2 regions of the Lederbergia ruris genome follow, and region 2 is predicted to be linked to the other one. Evidence: a T-box and tRNA genes for the amino acid it is inferred to sense, from the RefSeq annotation. Region 2 holds a T-box; the other holds one or more tRNA genes.
The links. The T-box of region 2 lies ahead of serS (serine--tRNA ligase). A T-box ahead of a tRNA ligase gene usually reads a tRNA of that ligase, here a tRNA-Ser.

Region 1: it has a tRNA-Ser gene. The T-box ahead of serS (serine--tRNA ligase) is inferred to sense a tRNA for this amino acid. The anticodon was not compared.

Annotation. Positions count from the first base shown of each region.
Region 1 covers NZ_BORB01000020.1:28,187-36,079, reverse strand. Annotated here, with positions in the region: gene KI363_RS12415 (hypothetical protein) at 1-192, opposite strand, end outside; gene KI363_RS12410 (hypothetical protein) at 320-1,270, opposite strand; gene KI363_RS12405 (EamA family transporter) at 1,550-2,449, shown strand; tRNA gene KI363_RS12400 (tRNA-Thr) at 2,572-2,644, shown strand; tRNA gene KI363_RS12395 (tRNA-Ser) at 2,656-2,745, shown strand; gene KI363_RS12390 (alcohol dehydrogenase catalytic domain-containing protein) at 3,000-4,007, opposite strand; gene KI363_RS12385 (DeoR/GlpR family DNA-binding transcription regulator) at 4,314-5,075, shown strand; gene mnmH (tRNA 2-selenouridine(34) synthase MnmH) at 5,516-6,565, opposite strand; gene KI363_RS12375 (YhgE/Pip domain-containing protein) at 6,598-7,893, opposite strand, start outside.
Region 2 covers NZ_BORB01000018.1:67,053-74,034, reverse strand. Annotated here, with positions in the region: gene KI363_RS11875 (YaaC family protein) at 1-564, opposite strand, end outside; gene guaB (IMP dehydrogenase) at 675-2,141, shown strand; gene KI363_RS11865 (serine hydrolase) at 2,464-3,777, shown strand; gene pdxS (pyridoxal 5'-phosphate synthase lyase subunit PdxS) at 3,888-4,769, shown strand; gene pdxT (pyridoxal 5'-phosphate synthase glutaminase subunit PdxT) at 4,771-5,373, shown strand; T-box leader at 5,410-5,624, shown strand; gene serS (serine--tRNA ligase) at 5,668-6,942, shown strand.

The DNA of each region.
Region 1 (7,893 bases), on a different contig from region 2:
ATCCCAATGATCCACACGCTTTGGAAACTTTGCGGTCGCCGCTTTAATACAGTCCAAAAGCACCTCAATTTGTACCTGAAGGTCATCCTGCTGCTTATATTGATACAGATCATCAAGTGCCTCATATCTCTTTTTAGGATCCGCACTTTTGAGCTGCCTTAAAATATTGCGCAATTTTAATTCAACCTTCAATTTTCCCACCCTGTTCTTCACATTTCTCTTCTATGTCTATATACAGCCCATGTCCCTATTGTAAACTTTCTAGGTAGCGCGGAAAACCAGCCCTTTGTCCTATTCGCAGAAAAAAGCTTATGATGGATTAAGACATAATAATGTCTTGTTCTTGAATATCTAATTGTTTTAATTGATGGTTGATTTCATCTTCTTTACGTGCAAGTTGGTCGCGAACCCGTCTGACGTCTTGTAGAATCCCATTCAGATTTTTCTTAGCATCGGTGATCCGAGTATGAACCATCCAGTCTGAAAAAATATTGTCAAAAAAGATATCCGTCATCGCCAGCAGATCGTTTTGCTGAATGGTCATCGAATCGGTCGCCACATTTTGGATATCCATTAATTCTGTTTTAAAATGCCGTAATGCTCTTTGGGCTCTATGAATCAAATCATCTGAGCTATTCACTTCCGAATATTTCAAAGCGGAGACAATCAGTCCACCACCCAAAAAGGTATCCCACATCGATAATCCTTCCGCCGATCCAAGTTTATCCAAAGCGGCATCAAGGGCGCGAATCGCTTTATTTCCGGCCTCATGTGCTTCCCCAATCTCCCGCAACAATGATCTCAATGTCACGCGTTCATCGGCTATTTTTTGCAAGGTTGTGCTAGCAATCGAATCATTTTGACGAATCCAAGCCTCTTTTTCTTTTAAAAACTCATCCCATTCCTCATCAACATACGCAAATTCAGGATTCTGATATTCTTTACGTAAGCGCTCTGTCTCCGCCTGTATATCAAGGTAGGTCTTTTCAGCTTCATGATACTTTAACTCAGCCTCTGCTACTTCAGCCATTTCTTTTTCCATTTTTTCATCCCATTTGCCCGTCCACTGATTGATTTTATTCATAAAAGAAAATTTCCCAAGCGCCAACACATCTTGTTGTTCTTTTGTTAATTGTGTATGAAGTCGGTCCCGATTCCTCTTAGCTTCCTTCAGTTGTGTTTCTGCCCCTTCCAAACGTCGTCTAATCCGATTTCGCTCATTTCGAAGCATCGTCAATTCCATTTGCCGTTCCTGTATTCTTCGTTCCATGCAAAAACACCTCCATATATAAACATACGGGGAAAAGGGATGGGAGGATTCACTTTGAAGAGTAAGATTTTTTGAAAAGTCCAGTCATCTTAACATGAAATAAATATAGGGCGACTCTATCAAATAAAAACATAGTAAACTGGGATTTCCCGGTCACCCACCCTACATAGAACCCGATTGAATGAATCAACAAAAATCCAAGGTTGCCAGGTATCTTCCTTTTTTTCAGAGGGATGTTTATAATGAATGTTGGTTGCTATTTTTTAGGGGGTAATTTGGATGAAGGCATGGCATTATGCACTCCTCGTTTTTTTCGGTGGGTGTTGTTATGGCATTTTATCGACATTTGTTAAATTGGCCTATGCTTCTGGGTTTACGATGGCAGAGGTTTCAGGAAGCCAATATTTATTTGGAACGATTTTTATTTGGGGGCTAACTCTTTTCATAAAGAAAAATAAGATCAGCTTTAAACAATTCATTAAGATTGTGGTGTCCGGAATTCCAATGGGACTAACGGGGATCTTTTATTATAAATCTTTACAAACAGTGGATGCTTCCCTCGCCATCATTTTCCTCTTCCAATTTGTATGGATCGGAACAGTGCTGGAGTGGATTTTTTATAAAACAAAACCAAACAAGAACAAGCTAATTTCCATTGTCATTCTGCTTGTTGGTTCTGTCCTGGCTACGGGGTTACTGGTTGGAGGAAGTAAAAGTATTTCTTGGGCTGGATTTGGCTGGGGGATGCTTGCTGCCTGCTCATTTTCCGCCTTTATATTAGTTAGCGGGGCTGTTGGAAATCAACTTCATCCTATTTTTAAAAGCGCCCTACTCTCAACTGGCGCTTTATGTACGGTGATGATTCTGCTTCCGCCGGTTTTTATTTTGGATAGCTCCGTCTTCCTTGGCTTGGCTCCTTATGGACTATTACTTGGCTTCTTTGGAGTAATGTTGCCACCATTATTATTTTCGATTGGTATGCCTCATGTCGGACCAGGGCTCGGGACGATCTTGTCCGCATCTGAACTTCCTGTGGCCGTCATTTTGTCAACAGTTGTGTTACGAGAAAATGTTACGCTCCTACAATGGTTTGGCGTCATCTGTGTGCTGGCTGGTATCTTTATTGGGCAAGCCTCGTTTATTTTGAAAAAGAGACAAGTGCCGATGATCAATCAATAAACTGCTGTTGCAGAATTCTAGTTTTCAACCTGCTAAACCACTAATTGGAGAATATAACCAATCCTGCTTTTTTGTTGAAATTTAGGTGAAAAAGGATTATTATTTTTAATGTAATATTGAATGCTGGCGTAGCACAGTTGGTAGTGCACGTCACTCGTAATGACGGGGTCGGAGGTTCGAGTCCTCTCGCCAGCATTATTTATTTTGGAGAAGTACCCAAGTCCGGCTGAAGGGGACGCACTCGAAATGCGTTAGGACGGGCAACTGTCGCGTGGGTTCGAATCCCACCTTCTCCGTATTTAACGTATGAAAGACAGAGCCATCGTCTATAAATGAACGATGGCTCTGTCTTTTCTTGCGGGATAGGAAAGTATAAAAATTGGCCAATGTTTAGATCTAGCTCCAGCGCCTAGCCCCTCGAGGTCAAATAACCCTGAACCTATGAAGGGAAAGATCGCCCTTCATAGGTTCAGGAACATTTGCTTGTCGGGGCTGAGTAAGGCGCTTGCGCTTTTCTTACTTATGGAGAATATAAGATGAAATGCTTTGGCTACCACTCAAAAGCCATAATTGTTTTCTTCCAACCTTTATGTTTTGCGGTTTCATCCATCATTTTTTTCATATCCCCTGCATGATGAATAGGATAGTCATGTTCTGGTAATAGCTTTTCCAAAGCTCGTTGGTAAGTCGGATCTCGAAAAGCCTCCATCAGTTGCTGGAAATCTTTTGCTGTACTTCGAGAACTCCCATACAAGGTCAATCCTTTTTCTAAAAGGTCCCGCGTATTAATCGGCACTTTTTCCTCTGTTACACCCATTAGAACCATTTTCCCTTGTGGCTCAATTAAATCAATCGCTTGATTGATCGCATGTTCACTGAACCGCCCTCCCGTACATTCAATAACGGTTGTCACATCTGGGTACTGTTTAAAATCGAAATGATCGACGAGATACGTACTGGCAAACTCGAACTGTTCTAGCTTATCGGCAACAGCTCCGAAAACAATTAAATCCTTCTTTGGTATTTTAAACATATAATGGAGCATGGCCGCAGTTAAATACCCTACAGGTCCATCTCCAAATACCGCTACTCTTCCTTCTTGCAACACGTCTTGAACATGGCGAAGAGCTTGTAATGATACAGAATTCAATTCTGCAAGCAATGCAATTCGATCTGGTATCTCTTTGGGAATCGGGATGGCATTCTCCGCCGGTAAAACCAATTGGCTTTGACCAATCCCATCGTAACCGCTCCCAAGGAAAACTCCATTTTTAGAATAATTATCCTCTATAGATCTTTCTGTTTCCTTTGACTCTCGATCATGTAAAAGCCGTTCCGGAATAGTAGGCACAATGACGACCCTTTGCCCGACTTTTACAGAATCATCTTTCGTGAAAACGACTTCCCCAATCCCTTCATGGAATAAAGCCATTGGTAGCTTTTCCTTTAAAGCATTTTCTCTCCTTTGCCCTGTATAATAGCGAAGGTCTGCGTGACATACACTGGCTAAGGTCGGTTGAATGACCACCTCTCCACTGCGAAATTCATGTTGGAGCATAACCTCTGTAATCTCCCCAGGCTCTATTAATCTATAAGCTTTCGATTCAATCAAATTCAATCAGATCACTCCATCCCATTTGTTCGTTTTTGCTCACTTTTGTATATTATATGCACAAAAGGGAAAATTATCAACATAGAATGTAAATATTACAAAAAGGGGGGAATGTTTTTACCGATTAAACCTCCGCGTAAATGGAAGATTTAATTCAAAAATTCACCTTTTGCACTTTTATGTTCATTCATATTTGTTTATGATAGAAGAAATGACGAGTATAGTAGATGTCGAAGATTAGGAGGATAAGGAATGCTGCCACTGGAAAGACATCAACATATTTTGCAGTATCTTAAAGAACATAATGTCGCCACTGTATCTGCTCTAGCAGAACATTTCCAAGTTCATGAAGCGACAATTCGAAGAGATTTAATCACACTTGTGAAAGAAGGACGCTTAAAAAGAACACATGGGGGCGTCATTATGGAGGAAGAGGTCCATTCAGAGCCTCCCTTTCAGGAGCGTGAGTCTGCTCAACTGGATGAAAAGATAAGAATTGGACAGTCGGCTGCACAAATGATTCGCGATGGCGAAAATATTATTCTTGATTCCGGTACAACTACTGTCCATATTGCGAAATCCATAACGAACAAAAAGAATCTCACTGTGATCACGAACGATATTAATATTGCCGCCATACTGCGATCGACACCTTACATCAAAGTGATTGTGACTGGAGGTACTTTATTTCCGGACAGCTATATGTTAAATGGGATGATTACAGATGAAGTGTTACAAACACTTCATGTCCATAAAGCTTTTATCGGGACTCCTGCTCTTCATCATCAAAAGGGGCTTACACATTTTGATGAAACACTTGTACCAGCGAAACGAGGTATGATTCGAGCAGCTAAGCAAGTCATTGTTGTAGCAGACCATACAAAAATTGGCAATGTTTCCTTGCACAAGATAGCAAGCCCTAATCAAATACATGATATTATTACGGGGAAAGAGGCAGAGGAACTAGATATGCGGGCATGGGAGGAATTGGGGGTTCAAATTCAACTAGCTTAAGAACAAAAGCGCAAGAGCCCGTTTAGCGACGTACAAACTTAAGGTAATAAGGTTGAACGGCTAAAGGCGCGCCTTCCTGGCGCAACGCCGTTCTGACCAACATCCTGTTGGCCTGAGATAAAGGAAACACGGCGAAGCATGAGCCGATGTTGACTTATCGTAGGAAGAAGCTGAAAGTTTGCTAGTCGCTGGGCGCTGGAGCTGGATGTCAAACCGCAACGTAAACAGTTACCACAAGCGACCATTTTAAAATTTCCTTAACCATAACAAAAGCGCAAGCGCTCGTTTAGCGACGTACAAACTTAAGGTAATAAGGTTGAACGGCTAAATACGCGCCGTCCTGGCGCAACGCTGTTCTGGCCAACTTCCTGTTGGCCTCCGTCCTGTGGCAATGCCGTTTTGACCAAACTTCCTGTTGGCTTAAAAATGGAACAGCGGATTTACCCCTTTTGGGGAATCCGCTGTTTGCTCACAATTTGCCTAACCTTATCTTTTGCTTCTGCGATATTGTGTGCATGGATCGTGATCTTTTGTGCTTCTGGATACTGCTCAGCTGCATATTGGTAACGAGGATCATAATAATACTCCAATAACCGACGAACAACTAAGGAATATTCCTCGTTTTTCAAAGCTTGTTCCACTTCTTCTGCGATTGGTGTATGGATCCTTGTTTTTATACGACTAAAGGCTTCCATGCATTCATGCTGGTGTTCCCAGGGCTGATAATCATCTAAAATCGTTTGGATTCTTTCTTCCATCGGCAATTTAATGAAAATATGTGTACCTTTATCTTTTAATTTCTCTATCACAGGAGGTAAAAGGGCTTTTCCAACTCTTCTACTCTCTCCTTCAAACAAAACAAAAGACGAATTTTTTAACTGTTCCATCCTCTGAACCAACAAAGAATCGAATACCTTTTGATTATGGGGTTCAAGGCCTATCCCCCCAAAAATAGACCCACGGTGATTGGCTAACTTTTCTAGATCAATAACTGGGAGCCCTTCTTGTTGAAGTCCCCGAAGAATGGCCGTTTTTCCGGTCCCCGTATTTCCATCTAAAATATAGGCGTGAGGGGTAAAATCCATTGTTTCTAATCGATCGACAACCCATTTGCGATAGGACCTGAACCCTCCTTCTAAGCGAAATACATGGATCTTCATCAGTTCAAGTACAGTAGCTGTTGTTTTGCTGCGCATTCCTCCACGCCAGCAGAATACAGCCTTTTCCCCTTCAATTTCTTTAAAGCTTTGGACAAATGCAGGGAGTTTGGCAGAGGCAATTTCTAATCCTCGTTCTTGAGCCGCCTCTGGACTCACCTGTTTATATAAAGTGCCTACCTCCGCCCTTTCCTGATCTGTAAAGAAAGGGATATTGATACTCCCTGGAATCGTAGCGTTTTGGAATTCTGAAGGTGATCGGACATCAATCATCGTAATTTCGTTTTGATTTGCTAATTTCAACAATTCCTCAATCGTTATGTTTCGATCCATGATTTTTACCTCACTCCCTCCATATTACCCTCTTAGTGGACTAGTCCCGATTCTTTTGATTTCTCTAGGAATTTTTGGGTCTTTTTATTAATCGGCTCTTTTAAGAAGGCACCAAAGATGATCGCAATGACGCCGCATAGAACGAGTACCCCAATATCTCTTAACGCCCTTCCCCAAACAATTCCACCAACAGCCTCACGCATTAAATCAACAGCATAGGTGAAAGGTAGATACGGATTAATGATTTGGAAAAACTTAGGGAGTAACTGAACTGGGTACGTACCACCCGAACCAGCAATTTGTAAGACGAGCAACACAATCGCTAATGCTTTTCCGACATTCCCGAATACCGATACAAGTGAATACACAATCAGGATAAAGACGGAACTAACCAAGAGTCCGAATAGGACGAGCCAAACAGGATGCTTGGCATTTACTCCAATCAAAAATAAGTCTCCTAGTGTCACCACGATGGTTTGAACAATACCGATCGTCCAGAAAGTGAAAAAACGTCCAAAATAGACCTGTCTCCCTGTATATAAACCATCATGATGGACATCCACTGCTAGTAAGGAAATAAGTAACAACGCCCCTACCCAACCAGCTAACACAGTATAGAATGGAGTCATCCCTGTCCCGTAATTTTCGATTGGAAATAATTTGTTTTGATTCAATAATACTGGTTCTTCAAAAAAGCTTCGTTCTGCAGAAGGATCATTGCGCAATAACTGGATAATCTCATTAATATCTGTATCCTTTTGCACATCCCTAATCTTCTCTGCCAATTGTTTTACCTTATCATTGACATAAGGAAATTCACCTGAAGCATATTCAAGCATCCCTTTGCCTTCTTTTAAATTCTTCTGTGTACTATTTAGCACTCTTTCCACTTCAGGCAAGGTAGATTGAATTTCTACCAGAATCCCTTTTGCTCCTGTTAAAGTTCCCTTTGCTTTTCCTACTTCTTCTAAGATCGTTGGCTCAATATTATTTTGATATTCTTTCACAAACTCATCCAACTTAACGTTTGTATCTGCTGCAGCTTGATGGATTTGATCAACCACTTTACTAGCAGTTTCCGTATTGTTTAAGAATTGGTCCATTTGATTGACATCAGCTCGTAGTTGTTCTAATGATTTTCGCAAATCAGCTGTTTGTGAAATCGCTCGGCCTATTTGCTCGTTTGAAAGCTGGTCCGATGTCTGCTCCTCTTCCCCAGTCTCTTCATTTGATGAAGGAGGTAGCTGAGCATTGGTCTCCTGTAATTGCTGTAAAGCCTTCTCAACTGTATTCAGCGTCGTAATCGCATCATCCATTTGTTTTTCTAG
Region 2 (6,982 bases):
TAACTCGTTTGGTAGAAGATAGGAATGATCATTTCCTTTAGGTAACTGAATCATGTTCGACTTTCCTTTGAAAAAGAAGAAACTTTCCTCTAACTCCACTACAAGATCAAGCAACTCCCCCATTTTAAATTTGTCTCCTTCGAGGTGTTTCACGTGAAACATCCGTTCTGAAAAATGAGTACATAAGCCATTTTTTTGAACTTTTACTTCATCATTGAAAAATTGGTAATCCTTCTTTTTCCTTTTTCTAGTAGAGACTCCATGTGCAAGAACAGTCGTTGTATGGGGATAATAAGGATCAATGCTCAACAAGCAAGCTTTTATTAAATGGATAAGACCGTAATAGAGAAGAATAGGTCGAATCGATATTGGTGTTTTCGATGCCTGTTCATAAAAAGCTTCCCCTTGTTCAAGATAATAAATGAATGAATAGCAATTATCATATGCTTTTTCAGAAGAGTCTTCTATGTTTAGCTTTTTGTATCTTTCTGTTAAGTAACTTCTTGCTCGAGTAGCAGAGTGAAATTGCTGAATACGTTTCCATGTAAACTTTTTGATATTCAAAGTATCAACTCCAAATAATTTGAAAAATGGAACATCTGATGTATTTCTTGACAGTCAAATAACCAATTGATAACCTACTAATAATATTTTGGGGCAGGAGGCAGGAAAATATGTGGGAATCTAAATTTTCTAAAGAGGGTTTAACTTTTGATGACGTATTGTTAGTACCAGCAAAATCTGAGGTTTTACCGAAAGAGGTCAATTTATCGGTCGAATTAACGAGCACTTTAAAGTTAAACATTCCAGTGATTAGTGCAGGAATGGATACGGTCACTGAGTCCAAAATGGCCATTTCAATGGCACGCCAAGGTGGATTAGGCATCATTCACAAAAATATGAGCATTGAAGCTCAAGCTGAGAAGGTAGATAAGGTAAAGCGTTCTGAGAGTGGTGTCATTAAAGACCCCTTCTTTTTAACCCCGGATCATCAAGTTTTTGATGCAGAACATTTAATGGGGAAATATCGCATTTCGGGTGTTCCGATCGTAAATAACGAAGAAGAAAAAGTATTGGTAGGAATCATTACCAATCGTGATATGCGCTTTATTCAAGACTTTTCTGTTCCGATTATCGATGTGATGACGAAAGAGAATCTTGTAACTGCTCCAGTTGGGACCTCTCTCGAAGAAGCAGAAAATATACTACAGCAACATCGAATCGAAAAATTACCATTAGTAGACGATAAGGGTGTTTTGCAAGGACTCATAACAATAAAAGATATTGAAAAGGTCATTGAATTTCCGAACTCAGCAAAAGATAGTCATGGCCGTCTATTAGTTGGGGCCGCTGTTGGGGTCACAAGCGATACAATGAAACGAGTTGAAATGCTTGTCCGCTCTCAAGTTGATGTCATTGTGATCGATACAGCACATGGTCACTCAGAAGGTGTTTTAAGAACGATTAAAGAGATCAGGGATAAATACCCTGACTTAAACCTAATTGCAGGTAACGTGGCCACAGCAGAAGCTACAGCTGCTTTATTTGATGCAGGGGCAGATGTCGTAAAGGTTGGGATTGGCCCTGGTTCCATTTGTACCACTAGAGTCGTTGCCGGTGTCGGGGTTCCACAAATTACAGCAGTTTATGATTGTGCGACAGAAGCAAGAAAAAGAGGAAAAGCGATTATCGCAGACGGTGGCATTAAATATTCAGGAGATATTGCGAAGGCCCTTGCTGCAGGGGGACATGCTGTTATGTTAGGAAGTATGCTAGCTGGAACCTCTGAAAGCCCAGGGGAGACAGAAATATATCAAGGCCGTCGCTTTAAAGTATATCGTGGCATGGGATCTGAAGGAGCAATGGAAAAAGGTTCACGTGATCGATATTTCCAGGAAGATGCGAAGAAATTTGTTCCTGAAGGAATTGAAGGGCGCGTTCCTTACAAAGGGCCGCTTGCAGATACCATTTATCAACTAGTTGGTGGTTTACGAGCTGGAATGGGGTATTGTGGTGCACCAGATCTACAACACTTCAGAGAAAATGCTCAATTTATTCGAATGACAGGTGCTGGTTTACGTGAAAGTCACCCACATGATGTCCAAATAACGAAAGAATCACCTAACTATTCTATTTCTTAATAAATAAAGGGCAGGACATTCCATTTTAAAAAGGAGTCCTGTCTTTTTATTTGTTTAGCGTACTATGCAATATTCGCTTGTGAATAACCTTCTTATGCTGTGGTTGGCATCCAGCTCCAGCGCCTAGTCCCTTGAGGTCAGAGGACAACAGGATGTTGGTCAGAAAGGCGTTGCGCTTTTGGTCTCGACAAAATATCACAGTTTTGTAAGGTTAGCGACATAATTTCTCCTACTAAATTACGTTTAACTATGATAAAATGACAAAGGTGTACATAAAAAGTTGGAGGGCTTACATGTGAAAAGAAAACGGACCAAAAGAACGATGATTTTCTCTTTGATTCTTGTTATGATGTTCAGTTTGTTACAACTACCAGGTCAAGCATATGCCAAAGATGAATTAGATATCCATGCAGATGCGGCCATTATTATAGAACCAACCACTGGAAAAATATTATATGCGAAAAATGAAGATGAAGCTTTAGGAATTGCCTCTATGACAAAAATGATGAGTGAATATCTTTTGTTTGAAGCAATTAAGGAAAAGAAGATTACGTGGGATCAAGAACAAATCATAAGTCCTTATGCGCATGAAGTATCTGTTGATGCACAACTATCTAATGTTGGCCTGAACGAAGGAAAGCCATATACCATCAAGGAATTGTATGAAGCCATGGCCATTTACTCCGCGAATGGAGCAACGATTGCGATTGCCGAAGCGATTGCTGGGTCTGAAGGAAAGTTCGTCGATATGATGAATGCGAAAGCAAAGGAATTAGGTTTAAAGGAATATTATTTTGTCAATTCAACTGGTCTTAATAATAAAGATTTAAAAGGTAAGCACCCTAAGGGAGAAGCTAATGATGAGAATTTAATGTCAGCAAGGTCTACCGCGATTTTAGCAGCTAAGCTAATGAAGGACTTCCCTGAAGTGCTTGAGACAACAAGCATCGCGAAAAAGAAATTTAGAGATGTACCAGGTGAAATGAAGAACTGGAATAAAATGCTCCCATCTTTAGAATTTGAGTATGAAGGTGTTGACGGTCTAAAAACTGGTACAACAGACTTAGCTGGTCGCTGTTTTACTGGAACAGCCACTCGTGGGGATTTCCGGGTCATTACGGTCGTAATGAATGCGAAGGATGACAATGGAGTGAGCAGTGATAATGGGAGATTTGGACAAACTCAGAAAATGATGGAATACGCCTTTGCTAATTTTTCTATGAAGGAAATTTTTCCGAAAGGTTATGAAATTAAAGGGCATAAATCCCTAGATGTTGTAAAAGGGAAGGATAAGAGTGTTAAGATCCACACAGAAGCACCTGTGAATACGGTCGTCAAAAAGGGAGAAGAAGAAGCTTATAATCCCGTTTTTAAGTTAGATGAAGATAAGGTCAATAAAGATGGCGAATTAACAGCCCCTGTTAAGAAAAATGAACAAGTTGGTACGTTAATAGCTGAACATAAGAGTAATGATGATTACGGGTATTTGACGAAGAGCTTTGAACCAACTGTAAAAGTGGTTACTACGAATGAAGTCGAAAAGGCTAATTGGTTTGTGCTGATGATGCGTAGTATTGGCGGCTTTTTCTCAGGCTTATGGACAAGTGTATCTGATACGGTTAAAGGATGGTTTTAATAGGTATAGAAATGGCTTCCTTGTATTGACAGGGAAGCATCTTTATAGTTAACTAAATAGTAGAATTAATCCGATAGAATTAATCAGAGAAAAGCGAAGGGGATATATAAATGAGAACAGGAACCGATCGAGTAAAACGTGGTATGGCAGAAATGCAAAAAGGCGGCGTCATTATGGATGTTGTCAATGCAGAACAAGCGAAATTGGCTGAGGAGGCAGGAGCAGTCGCGGTTATGGCTCTTGAACGTGTTCCTTCTGATATTCGTGCGGCGGGTGGTGTTGCCCGTATGGCCGATCCAACAATTGTCGAGGAAGTTATGAACGCTGTATCGATTCCAGTGATGGCTAAGGCCAGAATTGGCCATATTGTGGAAGCTAGAGTATTAGAAGCTATGGGCGTTGATTACATAGATGAAAGTGAAGTTTTAACGCCAGCAGATGAAGAATTTCACTTAAATAAAAAGGAATATACGGTTCCTTTTGTATGTGGTTGTAGAGATCTAGGTGAAGCAACTCGACGCATTGGTGAAGGAGCTTCAATGCTTCGTACAAAAGGAGAGCCTGGAACAGGAAATATTGTCGAGGCAGTTCGTCATATTCGCAAAGTGAATGCCCAAGTACGTAGAGTGGTGGCAATGAATGAAGATGAGCTTATGACAGAGGCAAAATTACTAGGTGCACCATATGAACTATTGCTAGAAATTAAGCAAAATGGTCGTCTACCAGTTGTCAACTTTGCAGCAGGTGGTGTAGCAACACCAGCAGATGCAGCATTAATGATGGAGCTTGGAGCGGATGGAGTATTCGTTGGTTCAGGAATTTTTAAATCTGAAAATCCTGCTAAATTCGCCCGTGCGATCGTTGAAGCAACAACCCATTATCAAGATTATGGAAAAATTGCCGAGTTATCGAAAGATCTTGGAATTGCCATGAAGGGGATTGAAATCTCAACATTAGCACCCGAAAATCGTATGCAAGAACGCGGGTGGTAAGATGTTAAAAATAGGAATTCTTGGATTGCAAGGAGCCGTTCGAGAACATGCTCGGGCTGTTAAAGACTGTGGAGCCGAGGCGATTGACGTAAAATCCATTGAGCAGTTAGAACAGCTCGATGGTCTTATTCTTCCAGGCGGAGAAAGTACGACGATGCGCCGCCTGCTCGATAAATCAGGTTTTATGGAACCATTAAGGGCATTTGCACGTGAAGGAAAACCGATTTTTGGCACGTGTGCTGGATTGATTTTATTGGCGAAACGTCTTTCTAACCAAGAAGAAGCCCATTTAGAATTAATGGATATTACAGTCGAAAGGAACTCCTTTGGTCGCCAAAGGGAAAGCTTTGAAGCAGAAATTGCCATCGCCGGTGTGGCTGAGGATAAAATGACAGCCGTATTTATCCGAGCTCCTCATATAACAGAAGCTGGAGAAAATGTAGAGGTCCTAGCAAAATATGAAGGAAGAATTGTGACGGTTCGGGAAGGCCAATTTTTAGGCTGCTCTTTTCATCCAGAACTTACGGAAGACAATCGTTTAACTGCATATTTTCTGCAAATGGTTGAAGAATATAAAATGATTGAAAACAAAATTTGCAATTAATTTCTGCTTATAGTATAGTATGAGCAAATTTATATGGTTATGGCGTTGAGAGGAAATAGTAGTAAGGTTTAAGTACCTTTTAGAGAATCGATGGTTGGTGAAAATCGATGGTACGGCTTTATGAATCCATCCTTGAGCAAAATGCTGAACGATGAGCTAGTAGGCATTTTCGGTTCGAACCGTTATCGATGAAGTGGAAAGTACTTGTACTTTCAAATTGGGTGGCAACGCGGGTAACTCTCGTCCCTTTCCGGGGATGGGAGTTTTTTTATGTGAAAAAGGAGGAATGAAAAGATGTTAGATATGAAATATTTACGTGACCATTTGCCTGAGATTAAGGCGAAATTGCGGCACAGAGGAGAAGATTTAACCGATTTAGACCAGTTTGAGGTGTTGGATCAAAAACGACGTGAGACGATCATTCAAGTAGAACAGTTAAAAAGTAAGCGCAATGAAGTCTCCCAGCAAATTGCTAAAATGAAAAAAGAAAAGCAAAATGCAGATGAGGTTATTTTAGAAATGCGCCAAGTCGGCGATGAAATCAAAGGTCTTGATCAAACATTACGTGAAGTAGAGGAAAAATTAGACGATTTGCTCCTATCTATTCCAAACATTCCACATGAAAGTGTACCAGTAGGAGAATCGGAAGATGATAACGTGGAAATTCGCCAATGGGGGGATATCCGCTCTTTTGAATTTGAGCCACGGCCCCACTGGGATATCGCGAATCAGCTTGGCATTTTAGATTTTGAACGAGCAGCTAAGGTGACAGGTAGTCGATTTGTGTATTATAAGGGACTAGGCGCAAGATTAGAGCGAGCCTTGATTAGCTTTATGATGGATTTACACGCGGAAGAACATGGCTATGAGGAAATGCTACCTCCTTATATGGTGAATCGTACGAGTATGACAGGAACGGGTCAATTACCAAAGTTTGAAGAAGATGCCTTTTTAATTGAAAGTGAAGATTATTTCCTAATTCCCACCGCTGAAGTTCCTGTAACCAATTATCATCGGGATGAAATTTTAGATGGAAATCAATTGCCTTTGAATTATGTTGCTTATAGTGCGTGTTTCCGGTCTGAAGCGGGATCTGCAGGTCGAGATACAAGAGGATTAATTCGCCAGCATCAATTTAATAAAGTGGAATTAGTCAAGTTCGTGAAGCCTGAGGATTCATATCAAGAATTAGAAATCCTTACAGGACATGCGGAGAAGGTATTACAACTGCTCAAGCTCCCTTATCGTGTATTAAGCATGTGTACGGCTGATTTAGGTTTTACAGCTGCGAAGAAATATGATTTGGAAGTATGGTTACCAAGCTATCAAACATATCGAGAGATTTCTTCTTGTTCTAATTTCGAGGCTTTCCAAGCTAGAAGGGCAAATATTCGCTTTAGAACGGAACCGGGTGCAAAGCCGCAGCATGTGCATACCTTAAATGGTTCAGGATTGGCGATTGGGCGTACAGTTGCTGCTATTTTAGAAAATTACCAACAGGAAGATGGGACCGTCATCATTCCAGAAGTATTACGACCGTATATGAGGAATAAAGAGGTTATTGAATAGAAAAGAACCCGAAGGATTTTTGCCTCCTTCGGGTTTTTAA